Regions from separate parts of the Streptomyces sp. NBC_01717 genome, predicted to be linked through region 1. Evidence: riboswitches for the same ligand, from Rfam matches in the RefSeq annotation. Region 1 holds a riboswitch; each other region holds the start of a gene.
What was found. Region 1 has a riboswitch for cobalamin ahead of OHB49_RS06135 (CbtB domain-containing protein). Riboswitches for the same ligand answer to the same signal wherever they lie in the genome.
Positions count from the first base shown of each region.

Region 2: it holds a riboswitch for cobalamin, as region 1 does, so the genes downstream of both, OHB49_RS15555 (ribonucleoside-diphosphate reductase subunit alpha) here and OHB49_RS06135 (CbtB domain-containing protein) in region 1, are expected to answer to the same signal.
Region 3: it holds a riboswitch for cobalamin, as region 1 does, so the genes downstream of both, metE (5-methyltetrahydropteroyltriglutamate--homocysteine S-methyltransferase) here and OHB49_RS06135 (CbtB domain-containing protein) in region 1, are expected to answer to the same signal.

Region 1 covers NZ_CP109178.1:1,308,981-1,312,245, reverse strand. The annotation lists gene OHB49_RS06145 (Asp23/Gls24 family envelope stress response protein) at 1-336, opposite strand, end outside; gene OHB49_RS06140 (histidine phosphatase family protein) at 587-1,183, opposite strand; adenosylcobalamin (AdoCbl) riboswitch at 1,311-1,459, shown strand; gene OHB49_RS06135 (CbtB domain-containing protein) at 1,463-1,681, shown strand; gene OHB49_RS06130 (CbtA family protein) at 1,710-2,483, shown strand; gene OHB49_RS06125 (GNAT family N-acetyltransferase) at 2,573-3,148, opposite strand.
Region 2 covers NZ_CP109178.1:3,463,974-3,467,238, forward strand. The annotation lists gene mctP (monocarboxylate uptake permease MctP) at 1-998, shown strand, start outside; gene OHB49_RS15550 (GNAT family N-acetyltransferase) at 1,149-1,649, shown strand; cobalamin riboswitch at 1,703-1,827, shown strand; gene OHB49_RS15555 (ribonucleoside-diphosphate reductase subunit alpha) at 1,972-3,265, shown strand, end outside.
Region 3 covers NZ_CP109178.1:2,595,271-2,598,535, forward strand. The annotation lists gene aceB (malate synthase A) at 1-1,517, shown strand, start outside; partial or broken gene OHB49_RS11815 (3-hydroxyacyl-CoA dehydrogenase NAD-binding domain-containing protein) at 1,514-1,627, shown strand; cobalamin riboswitch at 1,677-1,892, shown strand; gene metE (5-methyltetrahydropteroyltriglutamate--homocysteine S-methyltransferase) at 2,056-3,265, shown strand, end outside.

The sequences.
Region 1 (3,265 bases):
GACGATGAGCGACAGGTCGACCGCGGTCTGGACCTCACCGACCTCGACCTTGACACCGCCGGTGACGGACCGACCTCCCGCTCCGGGCACTCGCTCCCGCACGGTCCCCATACCGCGGGTGAATCCTCCGCCCATGCCCTGGACTCCGGGCACGCTCCGGGCCGCCAGCCCGGCGATCTTCGCCACCACGCCGTCGGCGATCGTGGTACGCCCCCGTGCCCCGGATTCCGTTCGGCGGTTCTCCCGGCGGCTTTCGCCCTGAGATCCTGCTCCGTGCGTGGACTCGGATGCCGGGCGGGTGGTCTCGGGCCGGCTCAGCTGCGTTTGATCGGTCATGGTCGGTCGCCCTTCCGAAGAGGAGGTGGGCTCGATCGCCTTGGCCATTTTACGTACGATTTGTCATCATTGCCCGGGTGGAAGGGTGTGCGGCCGGGCCCGCCGCCGCGGAGGAGGGCGGGTCGTTGTGGGGGAGTGGGGCCTCAGGTGCCCGCCCTCCGGCCGGGCAGGGGAGGCGAAGTCCGTCGTGACCCATGGTGGAGGGGGGCGTACGTGACTCCGCGATCCATCACGGAGACGGCTCCCCCGGCTACCGTCCGTGCGACGCGGTGATCTCGTCGGTTCCGGTGCTCAGGGGCCGCCCGCAACGCAGGTTCCAGCGCCCGGACCGGCCGCTGAGCTCGGACAGCGTCAGCGGGGCGACGTCCAACCGCCAGAACGCCTGCGGCGGAAGGCCCAGCGCATGCACGATCGCGGCCCGTACCGCCGCGGGTTCGACCACGGCGAGCACGCTGCCGTCGTCGGCACCCTCCCCATGCAGCGAATCCAGCCAGCCGCCTACCCGCGCGTGCAGCTCCAGCAGCGACTCACCGTCGTGCGGGGCGGCCGAGGGGTCGGACAGCCAGGTCGACACCGCCTCCGGCTCGCCCCGGCTCACCTCTGCCAGCCGCTGTCCGCGCCAACGCCCCAAGTCCCAGCCCCGAAGGGCAGGTTCGGGCTCGGACCGCAGCCCCAACGCCTCGGCGGTCCCGCTGCACCGCTCGTCCGAGCCGTGCACCCGGCGGTCTGCAGCAGGCACCGCGGCCGCGGCCGCACGCGCCCGCCGGACGCCGGACGCGTCGAGCGGGGCGTCGCCGTCGAAGCGGGCCTCGCGCAGCGCCGCGTTGAGCGCCGGTGAGATCAACATCACCCGTACCGTGAACACCCGCGTCAACTCCCTGAACTGTGGCCTCTTCAGTAAGCACACCATGGCATCCAGGGCTGTGGGGTGGGCAGATGGTGCCATGGCGGCGGGGTGCTCCCAGGCGGTATGGTCGCGACGAACATGACGACGGTGTGATGGAAGTCCGGTGAGAATCCGGCACGGTCGCGCCACTGTGAACCCGTATCCGTACGGGAAGTCAGACCCAGCACTGTCGTCTCAGGCACCACGATCGGGACGCGTGTTCCCCCAGGAGGTTCTGCCATGGCACAGACTGCTGCCCCCGCCGCCGTCGCATCACCCGCCATCACCCCCATCTCGCTGAAGGCCATTGCCCCGTGGGCGGTCTTCTTCGGCATTCTCATGCTCGTCCTGCTGTACTTCGTCGGCGCCGAGCAGGGCGCCACTGCGGTCATCTCCGGCGAGGGTGTCCACGAGTGGGTCCACGACGGTCGCCACCTGCTCGGTTTCCCCTGCCACTGACATACCGCGCAAGCCAGGGGAACCCCTCATGAACTCCATATCTGTCAGAGCCCTGCTGATCCGAGGCATGCTGGCCGGCCTCGTCGCGGGCGCGCTCGCACTTGCCGTCGCCTACTTCCTCGGGGAGTCGCGGGTCGACGCGGCGATCGCCCTCGAAGAGGCGCACAGCCACGACCACGGTGGCGGCGAGGAACTCGTCAGCCGTGCCATGCAGTCCACGGCCGGCCTCGCCACCGGTGTCCTCGTCTTCGGCGTGGCCGTCGGCGGCATCGCCGCGCTCGTCTTCTGCTACGCCCTCGGCCGCATCGGCAGGTTCGGCCCCCGGGCCACCGCCGCACTGATCGCGTTCGGCGCCCTGCTGACCGTGTATGTCGTGCCGTTCCTCAAGTACCCGGCCAACCCGCCGGCCGTCGGCAACCCCGACACGATCGGCCAACGCACCGCCATGTTCTTCCTCATGGTCGCTCTCAGTGTGCTGCTCGCCGTCGCGGCCGTCATTCTCGGCAAGCGGCTGGCTCCTCGCCTGGGCAACTGGAACGCGACGATCGCCGCATCCGCCGCCTACGTCCTCGTCATCGGGCTCGCCTACGTCTTCCTGCCCTCGTTCAACGAGGTCGGCAAGGACTTCCCGGCCGGCCTGCTGTGGGAGTTCCGCCTCGCCACCCTCGCCGTTCAGGCCACGCTCTGGACCACTTTCGGTCTGTTCTTCGGCTATCTGACCGAGCGTCTGCTGGTGCCGGGATCGGACACGGTCCCGGCGGAGGGTGGCACGGTATCCCGCACGGCCACCGCTGCCGGCTGACCGGCCGAAACACCACTACGACCGAACCCGCCAGGAGCTGCCTGGCGGGTTCGGTCGTGGTAGGGGTCCAGCCGCCCGGGTGTCCGGCGTCATGACGGACGTCGAGCCGAGACCTGGGGAGAAGGTGCGGACCCGGCGGCTCCGTCCGTCGCAGCCGCTCCGTCCCCGCGTTCGTCCGCCGATCCGGCCGTCCAGTCGATCCGGTAGTGCCTCAGCAGGTCGTCCTCCCCGACGAAGCGCATCCCGGCCGCTGCCATGACGTGCTGGGACGCGGCGTTGTCGAGGTCGGCGTCGCCCTTGACCGACGCGACACCCTCGGCACGGGCGAACTCCAGCAGCGCGCGCAGAGCCTCGGAGGCGTACCCCTTGCCGCGCATCGCCGGTATCAGGCCGTAGCCGATCGTGACCTGCCCCTGGTCGTCCGGGACGCCATGGAAGCCGACTCCGCCGATGGCGTGCCCGTCCTCGCGGAGGCGGATCTCGTACGCGCCGAACGGCTCGGGATTGCCGGTGTCCGCGCAGTGCTCCAGGAAGTGCCGCGCGCCCGCCCGGTCGCCGTCGTTGGGATAGTCAGGTGCCCAGAGGGCGTCCGGCCCGGGACGGCCTTCCACTACGTACTCCGCCTCTGCGGGGGTCAGAGGGTGGAGCACGAGCCGCGTTGTCACTAGAGCTTCCATGACTCGTCGGACTATCACGGCGGCAAGCCTCGACGCATCGGAATTTTGGCCGCTCGAAGAGGGGGTAGCGACGTGCGTAAGGGCCGACTCCCCCCGAACACGCCC
Region 2 (3,265 bases), 2.2 Mb from region 1:
TGGGCGGATTCGACGACATCTTCGCCAAGGCCGGCGAGGCGTTCTCGCAGAAGAACCCGGCGACCGGCGCCCCGCGCGGAGCGCTCGCACCGGGCGAGACGGGCCAATGGGGCTACGCCACTCTGGCCCTGGGTTCGGCGCTCGCGCTCTTCATGTACCCGCACTCGATCACGGCGACGCTCTCCAGCCGCAGCCGTGACGTGATCCGGCGCAACACCACGATCCTGCCGCTGTACTCGCTGATGCTGGGCCTGCTGGCGCTGCTCGGCTTCATGGCGATCGCCGCCGGGGTCAAGGTGCAGAACGGGCAGCTGGCGATCCCGCAGCTGTTCGAGAACATGTTCCCCGACTGGTTCGCCGGGGTGGCGTTCGCCGCGATCGGTATCGGCGCGCTGGTGCCCGCCGCGATCATGTCGATCGCCGCCGCCAACCTCTTCACCCGGAACATCTACAAGGACTTCCTGAAGCCCGATGCGACCCCGGCCCAGGAGACGAAGGTCTCCAAGCTGGTGTCGCTGCTGGTGAAGGTCGGTGCGCTCGCCTTCGTCCTCACGATGGACAAGACGGTCGCGATCAACTTCCAGCTGCTGGGCGGGATCTGGATCCTGCAGACGTTCCCGGCACTGGTCGGCGGCCTGTTCACCCGGTGGTTCCACCGCTGGGCGCTGCTCGCCGGCTGGGCGGTCGGCATGGTCTACGGCACGCTCGCCGCGTACGGGGTGGCGAGCCCGACCCAGGCGCACTTCGGCGGCTCCTCGAAGGAGATCCCGGGGATCGGCGAGATCGGCTACATCGGCCTGACCGCGTTCGTGCTGAACGTGGTGGTGACGGTGGTGCTGACGTTCGTCCTGAACGCGGTGAAGGCCCCGGCCGGAATCGACGAGACGTCACCTGCCGACTACACGGCGGACGCGGGCGACCCGGGCGTGAAGGTCGAACTCCCGTTGGCCAGGCCTGAGCCGGCCTCCTCCCCCGACACGAGCCCGTCGACCAGCTAGTCCTGCACGCCAGCAAGAAATGTGGCCCGGCCGGCGACGGAGGAAGGATCCGTCGCCCGCCGGGCCACACAGGTTTCGGACAGGATCGGCGCCCCTGGTGTACCCGGGCAGCTGCCCCCGGCCCCCACCCCCGTACGGCACACTTCCGCCATGGACATATCGATCAGGCCCGTCGACCCCACCGAACACCCCCTCCTCGGCGAGATCACCGCAAACGCGTACCTCGACGACGGCCTGCTCGACCTCGGTGCCGACGACCCGTATCTCGAACAGCTCCGCGACGTGCCGCGCCGCGCCGCCGAGGCCGACGTGCTCGTCGCGGTCGGCGCCGACGGCCGGGTACTGGGCGGCGTGACATACGCTCCGCCCGGCAACCCGTGGGCCGACATCGCCGGCCCCGACGAGGCCGAATTCCGGATGCTCGCCGTCGCGCGGGAGGCGCGTGGCCTCGGGGCGGGCGAGGCGCTCGTACGGGCCTGTATCGACCGCGCACGGGGTACGGACGGCGTCGCGGGGCTCGTCCTGTCGACGCAGTCGACCATGCTCGCCGCCCACCGGATCTACCACCGCCTGGGCTTCGTACGGACTCCGGAGCGCGACTGGTATCCCATTCCAGGCCTCCAGCTGCTGACCTACAGCCTCACCCTGTGAACCCCGAACGACACAACATGTGGGGGCTGCCTCAACGGGCGGCCCCCACATGTATGCTCGTGCTCGCTGTCGCCGCAGGGAAATCCGGTGGGAATCCGGAACTGTCCCGCAACGGTGTGATCGGTGCACTTTTGCGCACCCTGTAAGTCCGAGGACCTGCCGACAGCGCGTCCGGCTCGACCGATCCGGACGCCCAGACGTCCGGGCCTCGCGGATGGGCCGGTGGACGCCGCACGGAGTGCTGTCCCCTTTCCCGGGCACGCCTCTGCCCGGCTGCCCCCGCTCCCCGCCCGGCCCCGAGCCGAGCGAGGGAGAGCACCACATGACCATCGCGCCAGCCGATCCGGCTTCAGTCGCCGAGTCCACGGGAACCACGAACGACGGACCCGGGACCGCACTGCTGCGGACCCTGACCGACCTCACCGTCGATCTGCCCGACACCGACCCCGGACGCGTCGCCGCCGCCGCGCTGCGCGGCCGCAACGCCCGGTCGGACGAAGCAGAGCTGCGTTCGCTGGCCACCGAGGCCGCCGCGGGTCTGATCTCCGAGGACCCCGCGTACTCCCGGCTCGCCGCCCGCCTCCTCACCCGCACCATCGCGGACGAGGCGGCCGGTCAGGGCGCGGTGTCCTTCTCCGCCTCGGTCGCCGTCGGCCACCGCGAGGGTCTGATCGCGGACCGCACGGCCGCGTTCGTGGCGCTCCACGCGGCCCGGCTCGACGCGCTGGTCGAGCAGTCGCTCGCCGACGGCGCCGACGACCGGTTCGGCTACTTCGGGCTGCGGACGCTGCACAGCCGCTATCTGCTGCGCCACCCGCACACCCGTCAGGTCATCGAGACGCCCCAGCACTTCATGCTGCGGGTGGCGGCCGGTCTCGCCGAGGACGACTCGGCGCGCGCACTGGACGAGGTCGCCTCGCTGTACGGCCTGATGAGCCGCCTCGACTACCTGCCTTCCTCCCCCACACTCTTCAACTCCGGTACCCGGCACCCGCAGATGTCCTCCTGCTATCTGCTGGACTCGCCGCTGGACGAGCTCGACTCGATCTACGACCGCTACCACCAGGTGGCACGGCTCTCCAAGCACGCGGGCGGCATCGGCCTCTCGTACTCCCGGATCCGCGCCCGCGGTTCACTGATCCGCGGCACCAACGGGCACTCCAACGGCATCGTGCCGTTCCTGAAGACACTCGACGCCTCGGTCGCCGCGGTGAACCAGGGCGGCCGCCGCAAGGGCGCCGCCGCCGTCTACCTGGAGACGTGGCACGCGGACATCGAGGAGTTCCTGGAGCTGCGCGACAACACCGGTGAGGACCAGCGGCGTACGCACAACCTCAACCTGGCGCACTGGATCCCGGACGAGTTCATGCGCCGGGTCGACACGGACGGCGACTGGTCGCTGTTCTCGCCCGCCGACGTGCCCGAGCTGGTCGACCTGTGGGGCGACGAGTTCGACGCCGCGTACCGGGCCGCCGAGGCCAAGGGCCTGGCCCGCAAGTCGATGCCGGCGCGTGAGCTGTACGGCCGGATGATGCGGACCCTCGCGCAGACCGGCCAGGGCTGGATGACCTTCAAGGACGCCTCCAACCGGACCGCGAACCAGACCGCCGAGCCGG
Region 3 (3,265 bases), 1.3 Mb from region 1:
CCGCGGCCCTCGACTTCGTCGGCCGGCTCGCAGCTGCCTTCGGGGGGCGTCGCCAGGACCTCCTGAAGGAGCGCAAACGACAGGCGATCCGGCTCGCCGCCGGATCCCCTCTCGACTTTCCCCTCGCCACCGCCTCCGTCCGCTCGGACCGGTCGTGGCGCGCGGCGCCGCCCGGTCCCGGGCTGGCGGACCGCCGCGTGGAGATCACCGGCGCTCCCGACCGCGGCATGACCGTCAACGCCCTCAACTCCGGGGCGAACGTGTGGATGGCGGACTTCGAGGACGCCACCTCCCCCACCTGGCACAACATCATCGGCGGTCAGCTCAATCTGCTCGATGCCGTGGAGCGCCGGATCGACTTCCGCACCCCCGAGGGCAAGGAGTACCGGCTCGGCGACCACGTCGCGACGATCGCGGTCCGCCCGCGGGGCTGGCACCTTGCGGAGGAGCACCTGGAGTTCGACGGCGGACCCGTGCCGGCTGCACTCGTGGACTTCGGTCTGTACTTCTTTCATTGCGCACGGCGCCAGATCGATGCCGGCTCGGGCCCGTACTTCTACCTGCCCAAACTGGAGAACCGCTACGAGGCCCGTCTCTGGAACGACGTCTTCGTCCTGGCGCAGGAGCTGCTCGGCATCGACCGCGGCACGGTCCGCGCCACGGTCCTGATCGAGACGATCACCGCCGCGTTCGAGATGGAGGAGATCCTCTACGAACTGCGCGAGCACAGTTCCGGCCTCAACGCCGGACGCTGGGACTATCTCTTCAGCCTGATCAAGACGTTCGGCCACCGCACCGACTTCCTGCTGCCCGACCGGGCCACGCTGACGATGACCGCCCCGTTCATGCGCGCGTACACGGATCTGCTCGTGCGCACCTGCCACCGGCGCGGCGCCCACGCCATCGGGGGAATGGCCGCCCACGTGCCCGGCACGGACCGGGCCGCCGACGAGGTGGCGCTGACCAAGGTCCGGCTGGACAAGGAACGCGAGGCAGAGGACGGCTTCGACGGCTCGTGGGTCGCCCATCCAGGACTCGTTCCCGTCTGCCGTGAGGTCTTCGACGGCGTCCTCGGAGACTGCAGCCATCAGATCGAACGCACCCGCGAGGACGTGGAAGTGACAGCGAAGGACCTCCTGTCGGTGCGCAAGCTCAGCGGTCCGCCCACCCCGGAGGGCGTCCGTACCAACATCGCGGTGGCGTTGCGGTACTTCGACGCCTGGCTCCGCGGCAGCGGGGCGGTCGCCCTGCACGGCCTGATGGAGGATGCCGCGACAGCCGAGATCGCCCGCGTGCAGATCTGGCAATGGCTGCGGCATCGCGTGGTGGGCCGTGAGACGGTGCTGGAGCTGCTGGACGACGAGCTCGCCGCCCTGGGCGCCGAGTACCCCTGGGCAGCTCTCGACGAGGTACGGATGCTCTTCGAGCAGAACGCTCTGAGGGCTGAGCTGCCGCTCTTCTTCACCCCGGACGCCTACACGCAACACATCGTCGAGCGCACGGAGGCACGGTCATGAGCCGGGACATCCGCCGGGTCGGCGTGGTCGGCGGCGGTGGGGTGGGCACCGGCATCGCAGAGGTGTGCGCGCGGCCCGGCCTGGACATCGTCGTGTGCGAAGTGGACGCGCATTGTCCCGGAATGTGAACAGCGGCGCCTCAGGAGCGGCCTGACCTCTAGTCTGGCCGGTGCAGCTGGTTCGCCCTGTCCGCCAGGCAGGCGCGTCGCAAGAGGGAACCCGGTGGAAATCCGGGACTGCCCCGCAGCGGTGAGTGGGAACGACCGCCGTCATACGCACTGGATCCGGTCGGATCCGGGAAGCGACGGCCAGTAGGAATCTGCCTCGGCAGGTGCGCCCGCGAGTCCGAAGACCTGCCCGTTGCCCGTACGTGACCGATCGCGTGCGGATATCCCGGTGACCTCGTGGGCGGGTCGGCGTACATACCAGGTGGACGACCGCGCCGACGGCGCGAGTCCCGTCCGTCCGGTTCGTCATCCCTTCGCGCCCGTGTCCCGTCTCCGGGATCCTCAGGAGTCATCTCGCGAAGGAGATTTCCGTGACAGCCAAGACCGCAGCCGCGGCAGCACGGGCCACCGTGTACGGCTACCCCCGCCAGGGCCCGAACCGGGAACTGAAGAAGGCCGTCGAGGGCTACTGGAAGGGCCGTGTCACCGCCGACGCCCTCCGTCGGACCGCGGCGGATCTGCGCCGGTCCACCTGGCAGCAACTGGCCGACACAGGCATCCACGGGGTGCCGACCGGTGACTTCTCGTACTACGACCATGTCCTGGACACCAGCGTCATGGTCGGCGCCGTCCCTCAGCGACACCGTGCGGCCGTCGAAGCCGACGCGCTCGACGGCTACTTCGCCATGGCACGGGGCACCCAGGACGTGGCGCCGCTGGAGATGACCAAGTGGTTCGACACCAACTACCACTACCTGGTGCCTGAGTTGGGACCCGAAACGGTATTCACCACTGACTCCACCAAGCAGGTCGGGGAGCTCAAGGAGGCGATCGCTCTCGGCCTCGCCGCCCGGCCTGTACTCGTCGGTCCGGTCACTTATCTCCTGCTCGCCAAGCCGGCTCCCGGCGTGGCCGCGGACTTCGAACCGCTGACCCTCCTGGACCGGCTGCTGCCCGTCTACGCCGAGGTGCTGGCGGACCTGCGCGCGGCCGGTGCCGACTGGGTGCAGCTCGACGAGCCCGCACTGGTCCAGGACCGCTCGCCGGCCGAGCTGAACGCCGCCGCCCGTGCCTACCGCGACCTCGGTGGCCTGACCGACCGCCCCAAGCTGATCGTCGCCTCCTACTTCGACCGGCTCGGCGACGCCCTGCCCGTCCTGGCGAAAGCCCCCATCGAGGGCCTGGCCCTCGACTTCACCGGCGCCGGCGCCGCCAACCTCGACGCGCTGGCCTCGGTGGGCGGACTCACCGGCAAGCGCCTGGTCGCCGGAGTGGTCGACGGCCGCAACATCTGGATCAACGACCTCGAGAAGTCCCTGGCCACCCTGGGCGCGCTCCTCGGCCTCGCCGATCAGGTGGATGTGGCCGCCTCCTGTTCCCTCCTGCACGTACCGATCGACGCTGCGGCTGAGCGGGACATCGATCCGCAGGTCCTTCGCTGGCTCGCCTTCGCCCGGCAGAAGACGGACGAGATCGTCACCCTGGCCAAGGGCCTGGCTCAGGGCACCGACGCCATCGCCACGGAGCTCGCCGCCAATCGCGCCTACCTCGCCTCCCGCGCGATCTCCCCGATCACCCACG